3 regions of the Streptomyces sp. NPDC058773 genome follow, and region 1 is predicted to be linked to each of the others. Evidence: riboswitches for the same ligand, from Rfam matches in the RefSeq annotation. Region 1 holds a riboswitch; each other region holds the start of a gene.
What was found. Region 1 has a riboswitch for cyclic di-AMP ahead of ACFW5B_RS23640 (C40 family peptidase). Riboswitches for the same ligand answer to the same signal wherever they lie in the genome.

Region 1 (3,200 bases):
ACCCCGGTCGACGACGCCTCCGCCAACGACGTGATGGCGCAGTTCATCCACCTCGAACACGCCGCGCCCGAGCAGGACATCGCGCTCTACATCAACTCCCCCGGCGGCTCGTTCACAGCGATGACCGCCATCTACGACACGATGCGCTTCGTGTCGTGCGACGTGCAGACCATCTGCCTGGGCCAGGCCGCCTCCGCCGCCGCGGTCCTGCTGGCCGCCGGCACCCCCGGCAAGCGGCTGGCCCTGCCCGGCGCCCGGATCCTGATCCACCAGCCGTCGCTCCCCGAGCCCGTCCAGGGACAGGCGACCGATCTGCAGATCGAGGCGGAGGAACTGCTGCGCACCCGCGACATGCTGGAGCGGATGCTGGCCGAGCACACCGGCCAGCCGCGGGAGCGGATCGCCGCCGACATCGAACGCGACAAGATCTTCGACGCCCCCGCCGCCCAGGAGTACGGCCTGATCGACGGACTCACCCGGCAGCGCAAGCAACCCGTTGCCCAACTCGGCGCGCGGTGAGTCCGGATGCTTCCGCCGGAACTGCCGCCGCTGCCCGCCCTGACGCGTGCCGAGGGCGAGCTGATCGACCGTTACCTGGAGGTACTCGACCTGCTGGGCAGGATCAACCCGGCCCGCAACAGCGGCACGTACACCGGACTGCGCGCCGCCCAGGCACTGGTCACCAAGGCCGCCGCGCTGCGTGACGCGTTGACGGTGATGCACAACCGCGGCGAGAGCGAGCTGCACGGGGAGACCTTGGCGCGGGCGCTGCGGGTACTGGACGGTGAGCGCCGGGCCGGCCTCGTGACCGTGCCGCCACCCGCGGACAACTGACCCGACACGCGTACCGGGCTGCGCATACGGCGTAGCGTCCGGGCCCGATGTGAGGAGGCGACGAATTGCGCGGGGCGAACACAATTCCTGGGACCTTTGATGTTTCGCCCCTGGTCCCAGGGGTGCGACACCCCGCGCCACGGCACTTGAGGGAACAAATCTAACCATTCAGGCGAAATGTGACCCATCTCACATACGGCATTTTCAGCTCGGAATTCAGGTGGCGGGTGCGTGACGATCCCTTCGACGGCAAGACCCCGCCACAGCGACGGGGCGGTCCGGACGGGCGCCTAATCCCGCCGCCGTACCGGATGTCAGGTCGACGTTGTGGACCGGCGGGAGCGGAGGACCCGAGCAGGACGGGGTCCCGGCCTCAGGGCCGAGACTCCTTGGGGTGAAGCCGTACGCACGGCCGGGCATCTTCGCCTGCCCGAACCCGACAGGTCTTCCTTCGCAGGCGGCTGACGAAGGGTTTGCGCATGACTGTGCGCATGCAGACGCCGAATCTGCTGGCGCGTGCCGGCACCGTCACCGCTCTGACGCTGGTCACCTTGGGCGGGACAACCGCGGCCCAGGGAACGGCCGGGAGCGCCGACGCCGCGTCCGTTTCCACCTACGCACTCCAGATCGCGGCCTCCAAGAGCGGTGCTCCCTACCGGTACGGAGCCCAAGGGCCGCACGCCTTCGACTGTTCGGGGCTGACGCTGTACTCGTTCAAGCGCGCCGGACGGGATCTCCCGCGCACCGCCGCCGCGCAGTACGGCCGCACCCGGCACATCCCGGCCACCCTGCGCCGCCGCGGCGACCTGGTCTTCTTCCGTTCCGCAGGCGGCATTTACCACGTCGGCATCTACGCGGGCCGCGGCCAGATGTGGCACGCGCCCAAGGCCGGAAGCGTGGTGCGGCTGGAGCGGATCTGGAGCCGGTCGGTCTCGTACGGCCGGGTGGGCTGATCGGTAGTTCGTCCTACGTGTGATCAATTGTCAGTGGGCCCGGTTGAGTTGACCGGGTGAGTTCGCCACTGAGCAAGCTGCCGGCGGCCGCGGCGCGCGGAAGCTTCCCGCCCGCGGACGGATCGGTGACGGTGCTGCCCGCGCCGTCACCGCGGGATGCCGGAGTGCTGTTCCTTGTTCGTGCCGGTGGGCGCCGAGGTTCTGATGGTGCCGCACGGCGGCCGCGGTTGAGCGGCCGTCCCGGGCCCGTCGTTCAGGCGAGCACGAGCTCGATGAGCAGGATGCCGCCCAGCGCGGTGAGCAGTGCTCCGGTGACGCCCTCCAGGGTGCGGGTGACCTGGGGGCGGCGCAGCCAGTTCCCGAGCCGGTCGACCAGCAGGGCGACGGCGGGGAACCACACCAGGGCGATGGCGACGACCATCGTGGCGAGCAGCAGCGTCCGGGGCAGTGCGGGCTCGCCGGCCGGGACGAACTGCGGGAGCAGGCTGAGGAAGAGGACCGGAGCCTTGGGGTTGAGGGCATTGGTCAGGAAGCCCTGGCGCAGGCTCTGGGCGGTGCTCAGGAGCGCGGGCGGGTGGTCGGCCGGCGGGGCGGCCGGGCCCGACGCGTCGTCCTCGCCCGCCTTCCCGCGCCGGACGACCGCGAGCAGCGCGCCGACGCCGAGGTACAGCAGATAGAGCCCGCCCAGGAGTTGGACGGCCCCGAAGAGCGCGGGCACGGCGACCAGGACCGCCGCGAGCCCGCCCACCGCCAGTGCGGTGTGCACCAGCAGTCCGCCGGCGACTCCGACGGCCGTCGCCACCCCCGCCCGGCGCGAGTCGAGCGCGTTGCGCACCACGACTGCGAAGTCCGCGCCCGGCATGGTGACCATGCCCGCGGCGACTCCGGTGAAGGCGATCAGCTGTCCGTCCATGGGAGCAGCTTCGCTGGTCAGGGCCTTTAATAGGTAGTGGCAATGTTCTTGGGCCGCCTAAAGAGGTTCTTATGTACGACCCCACGCGGCTGGCCGCTCTGGTGGCGGTGGCGGAGGCCGGATCGATCTCCAGGGCCGCCGACCGGCTGGGCTACACCGCCCCCGCGCTCTCCCAGCAGCTCGCCAAACTGGAGCGGGAGGCCGGGACGGCGCTGCTGGTGCGCCACCACCGCGGGGCACGGCTGACGGCGGCCGGTGAGCTGCTCCTCGTCCGGGCCCGGCGGGTGCTGGACGAGCTGGATCAGGCGCGGCACGAGCTGTCCCGGCTGACGGGGCTGTCCGGCGGCCGGCTGCGGGTCGGCACGTTCATGACCGCCGGGACGCATCTGCTGCCGCCCGCGCTCAGCGCGTTCCGGCGGGCGCACCCCGATGTGGAGCTGAGCGTCACGGAGTACGTACCTCCGCAGGCCACCGCGGCGGTGGCGCTGGGCGAGGTCGAC
Region 2 (3,200 bases), on a different contig from region 1:
TGCCGCGATGGCGCTGTCCCGGGAGCTGTTCCCGGACACCGCCCGTATGTCGCGGCCCCGGCAGGGCACCGAGGAGACCGTCGCCCGTATCGACGCGGCCGCCGTCCGCGCCTACTACGACGCCCATGTACGGCCCGCCACGGCCACCGCCGTCATCGTCGGTGACTTCACCGGCGTCGACCTCGCCGCGGCGCTCGCCGACACCCTCGGCGCCTGGACCGCCTCCACGGCCGAGCCGCTGAAGGCCGCGCCGATCGTCGCCGACGACAGCGGCCGGGTGGTGATCGTGGACCGCCCCGGCGCCGTCCAGACGCAGCTGCTCATCGGCCGGATCGGGGCCGACCGGCACGACCGGGTGTGGCCCGCGCAGGTCCTCGGCACGTACTGCCTGGGCGGCACCCTCACCTCCCGTCTGGACCGTGTGCTGCGGGAGGAGAAGGGCTACACCTATGGGGTGCGCGCCTTCGGCCAGGTGCTCCGCTCCACCGCCCCCGGCTCCCCCGAGGGGGCCACGGGCGCCGCGCTGCTCGCCATCAGCGGCTCCGTGGACACCGGCTCCACCGGCCCGGCGCTCGAGGACCTGTGGAAGGTGCTGCGCACCCTCGCGGCAGAGGGGCTGACGGACGAGGAGCGGGATGTCGCCGTGCAGAACCTCGTCGGAGTCGCGCCCCTGAAGTACGAGACCGCGGCGGCCGTCGCCGGCACCCTCGCCGACCAGGTGGAGCAGCAGCTCCCGGACGACTTCCAGGCGCAGTTGTACGCCCGGCTCGCGGAGACCGGTACGGTCGAGGCCACCGCGGCGGCGGTCAGCGCCTTCCCCGTCGACCGGCTGGTGACGGTCCTGGTGGGCGACGCGGCGCAGATCGCCGAGCCGGTCAAGGCGCTGGGCATCGGTGAGGTGACCGTCGTCAGCGGCTGATCCCCGCCGTATGACGGACGGTCATATGCCGACATGGCGGCTCCCGTGGCACTGGTTCGTCACGGGAGCCGCCGTATGTCCGGTTTATCTCGGCTGGTGCACCGGTTCTTGTGGCATCCCGCACAAAAAACCGGTTCTGTTTGCCGATTGAAAGTTGCCCCGTTTAGCGTCGGTCCGGCTGTTCGTCACAAGTCCGCCACAACAGTGGCACCGGGCAGTCATCGCCGAGTCCCCGGACGGCGCGAGCCAGGGGAGCCGGGGACCCATATGTCCCGTGGGGTGAATCGGGCTCCTCTCCGAGGAGGCCGTAGGAGACCTTCCTGCTCCGAACCCGTCAGCTAACCCGGTAGGCGAGAAGGAGGGAAAGGACCAGCCAGCACATGGCGTTCATCCGTGCCACCGGGAAGCACCGCCGCACGAGCCGTCCCGTTCGGACGACCCGCAACATCGCCGGCATAGCCACCATCGCGGCCGGTGGTGTGGTTGCGTCCGTGGCCTCGCCGGCGCTGGCCGCGACGGAGGAGGCGGCCGCCCACGACACCGGGCTGCAGCAGGCTGTCGTGATCGGTGACGAGCTCGCCAACCGTGTCGAGGCGCAGGCCGACGCGCAGCAGGCCGAAGCCGAGGTCGCCGCGGCGCGGGCGAAGGCCGAGGCCGTCGCCAAGAAGCAGGCCGACGAGGCCAAGCGGCGCGCCGAGGCGGCGAAGAAGAAGGCCAAGGCCGCCCACGAGGCCAAGGTCCGGGCCGCCCGCGAGGCGGAGCGCAAGCGCCTCAACGCCTTCGTCGCCCCCATTGCCGACTCCTACGTCTCCACCGCCTACAAGGCCTCCAGCGGCCTGTGGTCCTCCGGCAGCCACACCGGCATCGACTTCCACGCCGCCTCCGGCACCAGCGTCCACGCGGTCGGCTCGGGCACTGTCGTCGAGGCCGGCTGGGGCGGTTCGTACGGCAACAACATCGTGATCAAGATGAACGACGGCACGTACACCCAGTACGGCCACCTGTCGTCGATCGGCGTCTCGGTCGGCGAGAAGGTCACCCCGGGCCGGCAGATCGGCCTCTCCGGCGCCACCGGCAACGTCACCGGCCCGCACCTGCACTTCGAGGCCCGCACCGGCCCCGACTACGGATCGGACATCGACCCGATCGCGTACCTGCGCGGGCACGGCGTCAACGTCTGATCCCCCTCTCGCCGGTGCCGCGCCCCGCAGGGCCCCGCGCCGCACGCCGAGCGTCCTTCCCGAGCCCCGGTCCCCCGGCCGGGGCTTCGGCGTATCCGGGACCGGTGGGTCCGCACCGGGTGGCGCCGGTGGCCCGCGACTTCCGGCCAAAAAATATCCCTGAATAACCCCGCGCCGTCGGAAAAGCCGGGCCGGTCGAATAGAGTCACGGAAAAGTCGCCGACCGGCGGCGCTTCCAGGGGATTACGGCGGAGGCTCGGAAGATGCGAGGCCATATTTCCGCGCATGCGGTGTGCACGGCGATTCGCGACGACATTGTCTCCGGTGCGCTGGCGCCGGGGAGCCGGCTGATCGAGGAGATCCTGGCGGCCCGTTACGGCGTCTCCAGGGTGCCGGTCCGTGAAGCACTGCGCACCCTGCAGTCCGAGGGCTTCGTCACCACCCGCCACCACGCGGGCGCCTGCGTCGCCGAGCCCACCGAGCAGGAGGCCGCCGATCTCCTGGACATCCGCGCCCTGTTGGAGCCGCTGGGCGCCGCCCGCGCGGCCACCCGCCGCAGCCCGGCCCACCTCAAGGTGCTCCGCGGCCTCGTACGGCTCGGCCGCGAGCGGGCCCGGCACGGCAACCTCGCGGATCTGCGCCAACTGGACGACTGGTTCCACGAAACGCTTGCCCAGGCGGTCGGCAGTCCCAGCCTGACGGCGCTGCTGACCCAGCTGCGGCGCAAGATCGAGTGGATGTACGCGGTGGAACCGCCGTCCCGGGCCGGTGAGTCCTGGGACGAACACGGCGCGGTGCTGGACGCGGTGGCCCGGGGAGACGCGGAACGGGCGCGCGCCCTGATGGCGGCTCATGTCGAGCGCTCGCTCCCGGTCCACCGGCTGCGGCGCCCCGCCGGGACCGAGGTGAGGGATCCGAAACCGCCCGTCAATACGGCACGCGCCCTCCCTTAACAATCGCCCCGTATACAAAGAATTGCAAAGAAGCGCAAAGAAATGCGGAATGGACTGTGGCGGTGTGCCGGTACCTGATTCGCTCCGCGGCTGCATTTGGCATGCCTTTTTACCGCACCGTGTGCGCTCATTGGTCTGCCCTTTTCC
Region 3 (3,200 bases), on a different contig from region 1:
CGTGCTCGGTGTCGGCGACATAGCCGGTGATCTTGGGGCCGGCGCCGGCGTCCGTCCAGAGGTTCTTGGGGCGGCGGTTCTCGTTGCGCTCGATGACGGCGTTGGCGGCGGACAGGATCGTCTGCGACGAGCGGTAGTTCTGCTCCAGCAGGATCGTGGTCGCGTCCGGGTAGTCCTCCTCGAACTGGAGGATGTTACGGATCGTGGCGCCGCGGAAGGCGTAGATCGACTGGTCGGCGTCACCGACGACGCAGAGCTCGGCGGCGGTCTCGGCGGGGCCCACCAGTTCGCGTACGAGGGTGTACTGGGCGTGGTTGGTGTCCTGGTACTCGTCGACGAGGACATGGCGGAAGCGGCGGCGGTAGTGCTCGGCGACGTCCGGGAAGGCCTGGAGCAGATTGACCGTCGTCATGATGATGTCGTCGAAGTCCAGCGCGTTGGCCTCGCGCAGCCGCGCCTGGTACATCGCGTACGCCTCGGCCAGCGTCTTCTCAAAGCCATCGGCCGCCGTGCCCGCGAAGGTCTCCTCGTCGATGAGCTCGTTCTTGAGGTTGGAGATCTTCGCGCTGAAGGACTTGGGCGGGTAGCGCTTGGGGTCCAGGTCGAGGTCGCGGCAGACCAGGGCCATCAGGCGCTTGGAGTCGGCGGCGTCGTAGATCGAGAACGAGGACGTGAAGCCCAGCTTCTTGGACTCGCGGCGCAGGATGCGGACGCAGGCGCTGTGGAAGGTGGAGACCCACATGGCGTTGGCCCGCGGGCCGACCAGGTCCTCCACGCGCTCCTTCATCTCACCGGCGGCCTTGTTGGTGAACGTGATCGCGAGGATCTGGCCGGGGTGGACATGGCGCTCGGCGAGCAGATGCGCGATGCGGTGGGTGAGCACCCGGGTCTTGCCGGAGCCGGCGCCGGCGACGATCAGCAGCGGGCCGCCGGTGTGCACCACGGCGGCTTTCTGCTGGTCGTTGAGCCCCTCCAGCAGCGCCGCGGCGTCGACGGCCGGGCGGGCGGCGCCATCGCGGTAGTACGGCTCCCTGGGCGCGGGCGCGTCGAAACGCCCGCCGAAGAGGTCGGCGGGGATCTCCTCCGGGGCCGGGCCGTGTTCGTCCTCGGGAGGCGGGGGGTGTTCCTCCTCGCCCTTGTGGCCGAGGTCCGCCAGGAAGCTGTCGTCAAAGAGGCTGCTCATCGCCCACCGAGTCTAGGCCGCCGCACTGACAGTCCGCCGCGGAGTCGCCGAATGCGGGCCGCCTGTGGGGCGGGCACCGGAGCGGCAGGGGCGGGACGGCCGCAACCACAGCCCGAAAGGGCGGCGCCTCGTCTACCCGAATCCGACATCTGCCACAACCAGCCCCGCATCGCGTTCAGGTCACGAAAAGGTTTCGGGCATATCGAACATCAGCCTTCACAGAAGCCACACGAGTTGGCTAACGTCCTCGCTCAGGCAGCCCGCCTCCCCGCGGACGACAGGTTCGCACGGGCCGCCGACGCCGAGTCCGGCCCTGCCCCAGGCACCCGGAGCCGGGGACCCATCAGCACCACCGGGGTGAATCGATCCGTACGGCCGTCGCCAGTGGACGTCCGGACCGTAGGGCAAGCCTTCCGTCAGTGACACCGCCCGAACCCGACAGCTAACCCGGTAGGCGGTCCACGGAAGGAGTTGCCGGTCTTGGCGTCGCATCGCAAGCCGCGCACCAGCGTTCTCGCCTCGCCGACAGGCCGTCGTACCGCGGCCGGGCTCACCAGCGCCGCTCTCGCTTCGGTCACCCTGCTCTCGCAGTCGGCCGACGCGGCCCCCAGGGCACCCAAGCCGACCATCGAAGAGGTCAAGGAGAAGGTCGACAACCTCTACCACCAGGCCGAGGTGGCCACCCAGAAGTACAACGCCGCCAAGGAGCGCGCCGCCGAACAGCGCGGCACCGTGGACGACCTGCTGAACGCCTCCGCCGAGCGCGCCGAGAAGATGAACGAGTCCCGGCGCCGGCTGGGCACCTTCGCCTCGGCGCAGTACCGCACCGGCGGCGTCAACCCGACGGCACAGCTGATGCTCGCCAAGGACCCGCAGCAGTTCGTCGACCGCAACAACCTCATGGAGCGGCTGACCGGGCGGCAGAAGCAGGCCGTCACGGACTACCAGGAGCAGCAGGCGGCGGCCACCCGGCAGCGTGCCGAGGCGACCCGCAGCCTGGAGAAGCTGCAGCAGTCGCAGGCCTCCCTCAAGGAGTCCAAGGCCTCCGTCCAGGGCAAGCTGGCCGAGGCCCGGCAGCTGCTGTCCCGGCTGACCGCCCAGGAGAAGGCGCGGCTGGCGGAGCTGGAGCGCCAGAAGGAGGCGGCGGCCAAGCGCCGGGCCGCCGAGGAGGCGCGCAAGCAGCAGGAGCGGGAGCGCCAGCGGCAGCAGGACGGCAGCGGCTCGACCGGCGGGTCCACGGGCGGGTCCACCGGCGGCTCGACCGGCGATTCGGCCTCCACCAAGGGCGAGAAGGCGCTCGCCTTCGCCCGCGCCCAGATCGGCAAGCCGTACGTCTGGGGCGCGACCGGGCCCGCCTCCTACGACTGCTCGGGGCTGACCCAGGCCGCGTGGAAGGCGGCGGGCGTCGATCTGCCGCGTACGACCTGGGACCAGATCAAGGTCGGCCAGCGGGTGGCCACCAAGGATCTGCAGCCCGGCGACCTGGTGTTCTTCTATGACGACATCAGCCACGTCGGCATGTACATAGGCGACGGGAAGATGGTGCACGCTCCGAAGCCGGGCGCCAACGTCCGGGAGGAGTCGATCTACTACATGCCGATCTACGGGAGCGTCCGTCCGGGCTGACGCCCACCCGCTCCCCCACCAGACCACCCCCCACGGTCACCCCCCACACGCCACCGCGCGGCCGCCGCCTCCGAATCCGGAGGGGTGGACCGCGCGGTGTGCTGTATGGAGGCGCTCGTCAGGTCCAGAGCACCGCGATGAAGATGTTGGCGACGGTCAGACCGCCGACCGCGCCGAAGACCGCCTTGTCGACGGTCTCCTCGTCCCGCTTGACGTAGACCAGCGCCAGGATCACCACCAGTACGGCCATCTTGATGCCGAGCTTGATGTTGTTGAGCGGGTGGTCCTGGGCCTGGTTGAGGCCGACCAGCACGATGCCGGTGACCAGCATCGTCAGCGCGCCGTGCAGCATGGCCGGCACGAAGCGGGCGGTGCCCGCGCTCATCGCCTT

Region 2: linked by a shared signal. The riboswitch ahead of ACFW5B_RS19025 (M23 family metallopeptidase) and the one ahead of ACFW5B_RS23640 (C40 family peptidase) in region 1 are both predicted to bind cyclic di-AMP.
Region 3: linked by a shared signal. The riboswitch ahead of ACFW5B_RS20235 (NlpC/P60 family protein) and the one ahead of ACFW5B_RS23640 (C40 family peptidase) in region 1 are both predicted to bind cyclic di-AMP.

The regions. Positions count from the first base shown of each region.
Region 1 is NZ_JBHYPE010000029.1:34,335-37,534, reverse strand. It holds gene ACFW5B_RS23650 (ATP-dependent Clp protease proteolytic subunit) at 1-519, shown strand, start outside; gene ACFW5B_RS23645 (hypothetical protein) at 526-834, shown strand; cyclic di-AMP (ydaO/yuaA leader) riboswitch at 1,112-1,309, shown strand; gene ACFW5B_RS23640 (C40 family peptidase) at 1,314-1,787, shown strand; gene ACFW5B_RS23635 (LysE family translocator) at 2,041-2,700, opposite strand; gene ACFW5B_RS23630 (LysR family transcriptional regulator) at 2,772-3,200, shown strand, end outside.
Region 2 is NZ_JBHYPE010000020.1:18,021-21,220, reverse strand. It holds gene ACFW5B_RS19030 (M16 family metallopeptidase) at 1-919, shown strand, start outside; cyclic di-AMP (ydaO/yuaA leader) riboswitch at 1,132-1,287, shown strand; gene ACFW5B_RS19025 (M23 family metallopeptidase) at 1,300-2,100, shown strand; gene ACFW5B_RS19020 (GntR family transcriptional regulator) at 2,364-3,053, shown strand.
Region 3 is NZ_JBHYPE010000022.1:59,410-62,609, forward strand. It holds gene pcrA (DNA helicase PcrA) at 1-1,183, opposite strand, end outside; cyclic di-AMP (ydaO/yuaA leader) riboswitch at 1,473-1,656, shown strand; gene ACFW5B_RS20235 (NlpC/P60 family protein) at 1,664-2,809, shown strand; gene ACFW5B_RS20240 (hypothetical protein) at 2,928-3,200, opposite strand, start outside.